DNA from 3 places in the Paenibacillus sp. FSL H7-0737 genome. Region 1 is predicted to be linked to each of the others. Evidence: predicted binding sites of a transcription regulator. Region 1 holds the regulator's gene; each other region holds the start of a gene.
The links. The regulator NrdR, encoded in region 1, represses ribonucleotide reductase genes. The targets are predictions, from matches to a motif close to AACACNATATATNGTGTT.
Positions count from the first base shown of each region.

Region 2: a site for NrdR is predicted at 1,696-1,713, ahead of nrdI (class Ib ribonucleoside-diphosphate reductase assembly flavoprotein NrdI). Genes of this name have one in related genera too.
Region 3: a site for NrdR is predicted at 1,888-1,905, ahead of H70737_RS10330 (adenosylcobalamin-dependent ribonucleoside-diphosphate reductase). Genes of this name have one in related genera too.

Region 1 is NZ_CP009279.1:2,111,123-2,114,403, reverse strand. It holds gene H70737_RS31180 (hypothetical protein) at 139-360, shown strand; tRNA gene H70737_RS09075 (tRNA-Lys) at 879-951, opposite strand; tRNA gene H70737_RS09070 (tRNA-Ala) at 962-1,037, opposite strand; gene nrdR (transcriptional regulator NrdR) at 1,197-1,673, opposite strand; gene H70737_RS09060 (alpha/beta-type small acid-soluble spore protein) at 1,838-2,056, shown strand; gene H70737_RS09055 (lytic transglycosylase domain-containing protein) at 2,136-2,699, opposite strand; gene coaE (dephospho-CoA kinase) at 2,696-3,281, opposite strand, start outside.
Region 2 is NZ_CP009279.1:1,555,763-1,559,043, reverse strand. It holds gene H70737_RS06860 (histidine kinase N-terminal 7TM domain-containing diguanylate cyclase) at 1-235, shown strand, start outside; gene sigK (RNA polymerase sporulation sigma factor SigK) at 603-1,304, opposite strand; gene nrdI (class Ib ribonucleoside-diphosphate reductase assembly flavoprotein NrdI) at 1,785-2,144, shown strand; gene nrdE (class 1b ribonucleoside-diphosphate reductase subunit alpha) at 2,131-3,281, shown strand, end outside.
Region 3 is NZ_CP009279.1:2,430,415-2,433,695, forward strand. It holds gene H70737_RS10325 (DEAD/DEAH box helicase) at 1-1,673, opposite strand, end outside; gene H70737_RS10330 (adenosylcobalamin-dependent ribonucleoside-diphosphate reductase) at 2,089-3,281, shown strand, end outside.

The DNA.
Region 1 (3,281 bases):
TGACTTATCAGTGTTTCTATTTATTACACATGCACGAGGGAATACGTCCTAACAGAAAGCGAACAACAAGCAATCACAGCCATTGTCCAACGTTATGATCAGGATTTTGAAGGGAAAGACCGGGCGGAGTCTTTCACAGTGTACAAATTCGATTCGTCCAGATCAACGGAGATCTTCGCTGGCGCTACCAAGCTGTCCATGACGGATCAGATTGAAGATTTGCTGAACGATTTATTTCATTGGTTGAAATGTTTGACCGAGATACGTAGAAAAGTAGACGGTGGGGAATGGCATGTTCACCTGGATGATATCGATGCCGTGTGGGATGATGAATTAGGCTGGAAAATGCCTGAAAACTGATTTCCATAATGAATGCCATGCACTTGGTTGCCAGCCTTCAAATCATAATCATTACCTTTTAGACTACTTACACTTGAAGTCGCTAAAAACGAGCTAATGTTCAATTTTAACGTCAGTTCTACTGAATCTCGGTAAACCCTAACACACTCAATGATCGTACTAAGCATCATTTTCTTTTTAGCAGTAGAAGCTTTCTTAAATACCTCGCGCCAAACAGGAATATAGGTCTGGAGAGCCTGCATTTCAACTTGTTCTACCTTTTTAGCATTGAGCTTCTAAATTACCTCAAAAAGAAATAGACCGCCCTAGTCCAAAGGATGCGGTCTATTTCTGCCCGTAAAACCTGAAAGCCGCCGCCCTTAAAAGCGGCTATTGCACTGGGAGCCGTGTTTCCGCACGGCACTCTTTGCATTGTAAGATTTATCTACCCAAACTATACCACGATCAAAACCAAATAAAAAGTCACTCCGCTTCCTGAACAACAAAAAAGAAACGGCATTTCTGCCGTTTCTTTAGGATGGACTCTCAGGGGCTCGAACCCTGGACAAATAGATTAAGAGTCTACTGCTCTACCAACTGAGCTAAGAGTCCATATGAAGTTTGGTGGAGCCAAGGGGGATCGAACCCCTGACCTCATCGCTGCCAGCGATGCGCTCTCCCAGCTGAGCTATGGCCCCAAACGTAATTTTCAGATGTATGTAATCACACATTCTAAAATTTAGTTCGGTGTATTTAAGTCATTTTGACAAATCCAAGCGCCGTAGGCGACTCCTATATAATATAAAAAATCGCCTTCGCTGTCAACACTTTTTTTAGTCATTAGACTAGCCACAACTCTACAATCTGTCCAGATCTCCGGTGCTCTTAGATAACAGACCCTTCAGTTCCTTCATAAACATGTTAATATCCTTGAACTGGCGGTATACGGATGCAAAGCGAACATAGGCGACTTCATCTACTGGATAGAGCTGCTCCATAACCAATTCACCGATCTGTTGGCTCTCCACCTCAGCTACGGCGATACCGCGTAGGGATTTCTCTACCTCAGAGACGATCTTCTCTAGACGTTCTACAGAGACGGGGCGTTTCTCGCAAGCACGGATAAGACCACGCAGTATTTTATCACGGCTGAACTCCTCGCGGCTGCCGTCTTTTTTGATCACGATTAACGGTGTTTCCTCGATCATTTCAAAGGTTGTAAACCGTTTGCTGCAACGCTCACATTCACGCCTGCGGCGGATGGACTTATTCTCATTCGCTGGTCGCGAGTCGAGCACTTTAGTATTTGTGTGATCGCAGTAAGGGCATTTCATAAGCTTCATCACTTCCTATTACATAATGTTTTTAGTCCCGGTATGTTAAACATCCGGCTTTTAAAGGGCTATTTCATTTTTTCCAGAAATCACCGTTTTTTTATTGTAATGATTATGGCAAGTCCGGCACATAATACAGTTACCAACAGAGGAGGTGAACAGCAATGAGCCAAAACAACAGCTCCAATAACCTTGTAGCTCCAAATTCCCGTGGTGCTTTGGAACAACTTAAATATGAAGTTGCCCAAGAACTCGGAATCACGCTTTCCCCAGATGGTTACCAAGGCAATAAAACTTCTTATGAAAATGGTTCGATCGGTGGTTACATCACTAAACGTCTTGTAACCCTGGCAGAACAACAATTGGCAGGTCAATACAAATAACCTGTCCACATAAGCTTACTGAAGAAGTATTAAACGATCGCAAGATCGTTTAATGCTTCTTTTTATACATAACACGGTTTTAGAATTCGTTGTAAATATCCGTGTACTGATCATAGTAATAGTTGACGCGCTGTACATAATGGCGGGTTTCACCAAACGGAATATCCTTAATCGTAGCATCCGTTCCATCCCAGATCCCCTCATCCAGCCATTTTTGAACTTTACCCGGTCCAGCATTATATGCAGCGATAACCGCTGTAGGTTTACCTTCGAATTGACGGGATAATGTTGAAAGATACCAGGTACCTAATTCAATATTTGCTGATGGTTCATGCTTTAGCTCCTCCATAGAAACATCAGGAAGCTTGGCCTTTTCAAGGGCCCATTTGGCGGTATCCGGCATAAGCTGCATTAAACCTATAGCACCTTTTCTGGATTCTCGTCCAGTTTTGAAGTTCGTTTCCACTCGGATAATCGAAGCCACTAGAAATGGGTCAATATCGTACGTAACGCTGTGCTTACGGATCTCATCTTTATAATGGATCGGATAAAACCAGGACATCCAGTTCGTACTCAGAAACAATATCGCAGTAAAACCAATGAATAACAGAAGAAGGACTCTTTTTTTACGTAACCATTTCATGATAAGCCCAGCCTGTCCCAAAGAACAGCAACCTGTTGCTCAGTGTGCGCAAGTTCGCCACTGTTGTCAATGATATAGTCCGCTTTGTTACGCTTCGCTTCAATATCCATCTGTGCATTTAAGCGTGCTTCTGCTTGTTCTATAGAAAGTCCGTTACGTTCCATTAATCGAGCGATTTGCACTTCACGAGGCACGTAAACCACCAGTATTTCATGGAACATGTTCTCGAGTCCTGATTCGAAAAGAAGAGGGATATCCACAATTGTTAACTTCTTTGGATCTTCTTCCTCCATGCTGTTCATACGTTCTTTAATCTCCCGCCGGATTGCGGGATGCGTCAGATTGTTCAGGGCTTGCAGGGCCGCCGGGTTTTGAAATACAATGTCCCCCAGCTTGCCCCTATTCAGTGTGCCATCCGAAGAGAGGATCTCGCTTCCGAATTGTTTCACAGCCGCAGCCAGCACCTCATGACCGGGGAGCATAACTTCTCTGGCGATCACATCCGCGTCAACCAGCCTCGCTCCCTTGCTCACAAGCAGTGCGGACACCGTGCTTTTTCCGGATGCAATGCCTCCGGTTAAG
Region 2 (3,281 bases), 560 kb from region 1:
GGAAGGGGAAAACTTCGCTAATCACCTTAGATTTTGCATTGAACAGAAGCCTCTAGTTGAAAATGAAAAATCGGTAACGATTACCTCTAGTTTTGGGGTATCCGTAACGACAGGAGCTGTGGAGGAAACAATCCATCAACTTCTTCATAAAGCTGATGAAGCACTTTATGCTGCCAAAAGAGCTGGTCGAAATCAAGTGCGGGTTTTTAATGAAAAGTACGAATATGTGGAATAGTACAGCAAATTAAAATAGAGGCGTACATCGGAGCCGTGCTTAGTTTAGTAACTTGGTGGATTGAGAGCAAAATGCCTATCAATCAAGAAGAAATATACTTATGAGTGACTGTTTCAACAGGATATAACAGTCAGTTATTCTGATATTGAAGGATCATATGCTAGTGATGCTATTAGGCAATTTACAGAAAGAGGAATTGTAAACGGTATAGGTATGAGAATTACCTGTATTTCGCTCTATAGATGTTACGGTGAACCGTATCATAAGTAGGGTGAACCCTATCCACACAAAAAACGACTCATCCTTAGACAAGTCGCTTTTCAAGTTTTATTATTAATGGATTATTACTGTGAAATTGTCATCAGTCTTACCGCTTCGCCTTATAAAACTCATGATACAACTTCATGAGCGCCCTCTTCTCTATCCGCGAAACATAACTCCGCGAGATCCCCAACTCCTTGGCAATCTCCCGCTGCGTCCTCTCTTCTCCACCTGTATCCAGCCCAAACCTACCCACCACAACTTCTTTCTCTCGGTCATCCAGAATATCAAGATTACGATAAATCTTGCTCTTCTCGATCTTCAGATCGACCTCTTTAATGACATCATCAGCCTCGGAGCCAAGGATATCGATCAGCGTGATCTCATTACCTTCCTTGTCTGTCCCAATTGGATCGTGCAGAGATACGTCTTTCCGTGTTTTCTTCAAGGATCTTAAGTGCATCAGAATTTCGTTTTCGATACATCGGGCAGCAAAAGTGGCTAGCTTTGTCCCTTTGTTCGGGCGATAGCTCTCTATGGCTTTAATCAGGCCGATCGTGCCGATGGAGATCAGATCCTCCATGTCTTCCCCAGTATTATCGAATTTTTTTACTATATGGGCGACAAGTCTCAAATTGTGCTCGATAAGCAAATTTCGGGCTTTAGCATCCCCTTCAGCCATCATGCCTAAGTATTTACTTTCCTCCTGCTCCGAGAGCGGCTGTGGAAATGCGTTGTTCCTTACGTAGGATACCAGCAACGTCAGTTCTTTGATTAGCAACGCGATCGTACTTAAGAATCCAGGCAACTTGGCGACACCTCCCGCACTTGTACAATGAAACCGATCTGTTAGCCTTACGGGTTCATGGTCATCTTATTGTATGTGGGTAGATGCCTAGAAGTGCATGTACGGGGGAAATTGTACAACCCCATTGTTAGTCTCTCCGCTTTTGCTTCATTAATGATCTCATCCATCTTCTCCCAGTTCTGCTCAACGGAGTGACGCTAATTTGTCATGATAAAAAAGATGCAGTAAGATCCAGCACAAAAAACAACACAGCTGCCTTAGCAAACCGCTCCAACCTGCGTATTTTCGTGATATTAACACTTTAATAGAGCGTTTACTAGACCAGTTTCCGACTAGTTAGGAAGCACTTTTCATGTTGACTTTTCAACATATAGTGATAAAATAAACAACGCACACTAAATATAGTATGCATATGATTTTCCAGTATTTATAGCTTATCTATTCAATCTTTACAGTAATATATACAGGGGGAGAGACTCCATGCTAGTCGCATACGATTCAAAAACCGGAAACGTCAAACGCTTCATTGGTAAGCTTAAGCTGCCAGCTGTGCAGATTGAAGAGCATATGACCATTGACGAGCCCTATGTGCTTATTACATATACCACCGGCTTTGGACAGATTCCAGAGAAGGTGTCTACTTTCTTGAAGAACAATTATTCCAATTTGAAAGGCATCGCCGCCAGCGGCAACAAGAACTGGGGCGAGCTGTTCGCGCATAGCGCAGACTTGATAGCAGATCGGTACAATGTACCCGTTATCGGTAAATTTGAGCTATCGGGCACATTTGGTGATGTGGAACGAATTAAACAGGAGGTGAGCCGAGTTGCGGCATATTGAACTAAACAACATGTTGATGAAAAGAGACGAAAGTGGTTTCTTTCAATTGGATAAAGACCTTGAGGCAGTAGCCGAATTTATGCGGAATGTAGAACGGCGGAGCTTGGTTTTTGAGAATACAAAAGCCAAGGTTGATTATATGATTGAACAGGATTTCTACGAAAATTTTTACGAACAGTACAGCTTGGCTGAAATTGAAGAAGTTTACCAAATTACCCATTCTTACAACTTCAGCTTTCCATCCTATATGGCAGCTTCGAAGTTCTATACGGATTACGCTGTAAAAAGCAATGACCGCAAGCAATATCTGGAGCATTATCCGGACCGTGTGGCGGCAGTTGCCCTTCACCTAGGACGCAGCAACGCCGCTACTGCCGGCATGCTTGCTCGTTCGATGATGGAGCAGCGCCTGCAGCCAGCGACTCCTACCTTCTTGAATGCCGGCAAGAGCCGTCGCGGGGAGCTTGTCTCCTGCTTCCTTATCGAAATGGACGACTCGCTTAATTCGATCAACTATGTGCTCAATACCTGCATGCAGCTCTCGAAGATCGGCGGTGGCGTGGCTGTCAACCTGTCCAAGCTTCGTTCCCGCGGAGAGACAATCAAGGGTGTCGAGGATGCGGCTAAGGGCATTATACCTGTGCTCAAGCTGATGGAAGACGGCTTCTCCTATGCTGACCAGATGGGTCAACGTAAAGGCTCTGGGGCCGCCTACTACAACATTTTTGGATGGGATGTTCTTGAATTTCTCGACAGTAAGAAGATCAACGCCGACGAAAAAACAAGACTCAAAACACTGTCCATCGGCCTGATCATTCCGAATCACTTCTATAAGCTGGCGAAGGACAATGAACCGCTCCATGTATTTGCCCCTTACAGTGTGTACAAGGCTTATGGCACGCATCTTGATGACATGGATTTGGATGATATGTACGATAAGCTGCTAGCCGATCCACGTGTCAAAAAGAGAAAGGCCATGAGCGCACGGGATATGCTGACCAAAATCGCCATGATCCAGCTGGAATCTGGCTATCCATATATTATGAACAAGAGCAACGCTAATGCGGCCCATGCCCTGAAAAATGTCGGACAGATCAAAATGTCCAACCTCTGCACAGAAATCTTCCAGCTGCAGGA
Region 3 (3,281 bases), 320 kb from region 1:
TCATTTCGCAACTCTTCATCGGAGCGGGATTCGAGCATGATTTTGTATAAACTTTTCTCCAGCGATTCTTTCTTCTCAAAGCGCTCCAGAATCACATCCAGCCCGCCAATGACCATTTCGAACATATTGATCTTCTCGTGTAGCAGATGCAGAATATGTTCTTCAATCGTGCCCTGCGTGGACAAATTATAGATAACCACGTCATTTTCCTGACCTAACCGGTGCACCCGCCCAATCCGTTGTTCTACTCTCATGGGATTCCAAGGCAGATCGAAGTTGATCATGTGGTGACAGAACTGCAGGTTAATGCCCTCACCACCCGCCTCAGTAGCGATCATGACTTGAGCACGACCGCGGAAGAGGTCCATCATCCAGTCCTTTTTACCACGATTCATCCCGCCGGAATAAGAAACACACATTAGCCCATGTTCGCGGAAATACTGAAGCAAATATTCTTGAGTCGCGCGATACTCCGTAAAAACGATGACCTTTTCATTCATTTCTTGAATGAGAGATAGTGTTGTTTCGGCTTTGGTATTGGTCTTGACCGTACGAAGTGTCTGCAATAGCTCCATCATCCGATCGCGTTTCGGCGAATCAGCAGGCAGCTTCTTGATCAGATTAACTAAAGTGATGAAGACGGCATCCCTACTGCTGCACACCTCACGCTGAAGCGTTACCAAGGAAAGCATGCTGCTAAGATTGCCGCCTGATTCCTGATACTGATCTTTAACAAAAGAAGTGACAGCGTCATATAATACTCTCTCTTCCTGTGAAAGAACTAGCGGAATATTACGGACTTTTCGTTTCGTAAAGTTAACTGGACCTTCGCCACGCCGATTGCGGATCATCACCTTCGATAGCTCGTCCCTTAGCTGACCTTCATTCTTAGGTTGGCGTTTATCAACGACGAAATTCGAAGCAAAATCACCCTGATTTCCTAGTTGCCCCGGTTTCAGTAAAGTGATCAAATTAAATAGTTCGCCCAGATCATTCTGAACGGGAGTAGCGGTTAGGAGCAGGCAATATTTTTTGCGTAATTGCTGTACAAATAGATAATTGGTCGATTTCTTGTTCTTTAGCTTATGCGCTTCATCAATAATCAACATGTCATATTCATTTTCCAGCAGCATCTCTTTATGAGGATCGCGCTTCGCGGTATCCATAGATGCGACGACAATCGCATTCCCCCAGGAATATGCTTTTTTCTGTGCAACAGCAGAGATGCCAAACTTGGCATTCAGCTCGCGGACCCACTGCAATACGAGGGAAGCGGGTACCAGAATAAGCACTTTAGAGACTAGACCGCGGACAAGATATTCCTTGAGTACAAGTCCTGCTTCAATCGTCTTTCCTAGTCCAACCTCATCTGCAAGAATCGCGCGGCCCGACATCTCAAACAAAACCTTATGCGCGGTATCGAGCTGATGAGGAAGCGGGGATAATCCGGATAAATGCTTCATGCATTGCAGCTCATCGAAGCTGGTTACTAGACCCGTTTGTTCACCTTGCACAGCAAGCTTGGACAGACGGTAGTCTCCCCATGGACCACCTTTATCTAGTTTGAGTTCTAGATCCTGCAGCCAATTCCGGTCAAAAGAAAGAGGAACAGGCAGTATAGGCGCTGACTTTCCACCTTTGTGAGGTAGAGAATTACGGAATAATTGCGTCATGGTACAGCCTCCTCAGGTGCTATTTCATATCATCATTCGTAGGAGTAGTATGCTCTTAAACAAGAGAATTCATAACCTTCTATTTTTCTTGATAGCCTTTAAAAAAGAGAGTAAAAGCGAGAAAACGCGGCAAGGTTTGCGATATTTCGGCTGCTTAACTCTATTTTCGAAAAAGACCTTCGATACAATATGTGGTATAGTTTAAAAGCTGACGCACACAATATATTGTGACAAAAGCATGAAAATGTTATTTTTTTAAAGTGCGTAGCTGCTATTTGTTATTGACAAGATGAACTTCCTACATACACCCGTAAGACGGAAGATAAGTGTAAGGAAGTTTTTGTTGTGGGTCACAAAATGTACGCCCACACCTGAACTGGAACTAATATTTACTACATTGCGGGAGGTTTTTCTATTGGGTAAAGTGGAACGTAAGCAACGCCTTGAAGGGCTAAGTGAAAAAATATTTTTGGATCGTTATGCTTGGAAGGATGCCGACAGCAATAATGCTAAAGTGGGCGATGTTGTACTCGTTCTAACAAAAGATGATCCGAAGTTTCCCACGAAGGAAGTCGGAGAGATCGTAGAACGTAACGGCAGAATCGTAACCGTGAAGACGCGCAGCGGCGAACTTGTGAAATCAGATGTTGAAAAGCTGACGCTTAATATTGAAAAAACACCAGAGGAAATGTGGGATCGTCTGTCTACAGCTATGGCTTCTGTGGAGAAGACGCCTGAGCTTCAAGAAGAATGGGCGGGTAAATTCCGTTCGATTCTGGATGATTGGAAGCTCGTACCGGGTGGTCGAATTGCTGCTGGTGCAGGCGCTAGTGAAGAACTAACCCTGTTCAACTGTTATGTAATTCCTTCTCCAAAAGATAGCCGTGGCGGCATTATGCAGACGTTGGCTGAAATGACAGAAATTATGGCTCGTGGTGGCGGTGTAGGGATTAACCTATCCTCTCTACGTCCACGCCGGGCAATTGTGAGAGGTGTTAATGGTTCTTCCAGTGGTTCTGTATCTTGGGGCGGTCTGTTTAGCTATACCACTGGATTAATTGAACAAGGCGGTAGCCGACGTGGTGCACTTATGCTCATGATTAATGACTGGCATCCAGATGTGGAGGACTTCATTACCGTAAAGCAAACGATGGGTCAAGTTACGAATGCGAACCTTTCGGTATGTGTGAGCAATAGCTTTATGAAGGCTGTAAAAGAAAATCTGGATTGGGATCTCGTATTTCCGGATACTACAGATCCAGAGTACAACGATGTGTGGGATGGCGATCTAGACAAGTGGAAGGCTGCAGGCAAAAACGTTATTCATTATCGCACCGTTAAAGCGCGTGATGTGTGGCGCACCATTATTGAATCCGCTTGGAAATCCGCTGAGCCAGGCGTTGTGTTCATGGAATACTACAATCAGATGTCCAACAGCTGGTATTTTAATCCGATCATTTGTACGAACCCATGTGGGGAGCAAGGACTGCCAGGCTGGGGAGTCTGCAATTTGTCCGCTGTGAACCTGTCCAAATTCTACGATGAGAAGAATCATGATGTAGACTGGGAAGATCTCGCGACTACGACGCGTTATTCCGTACGTTTCTT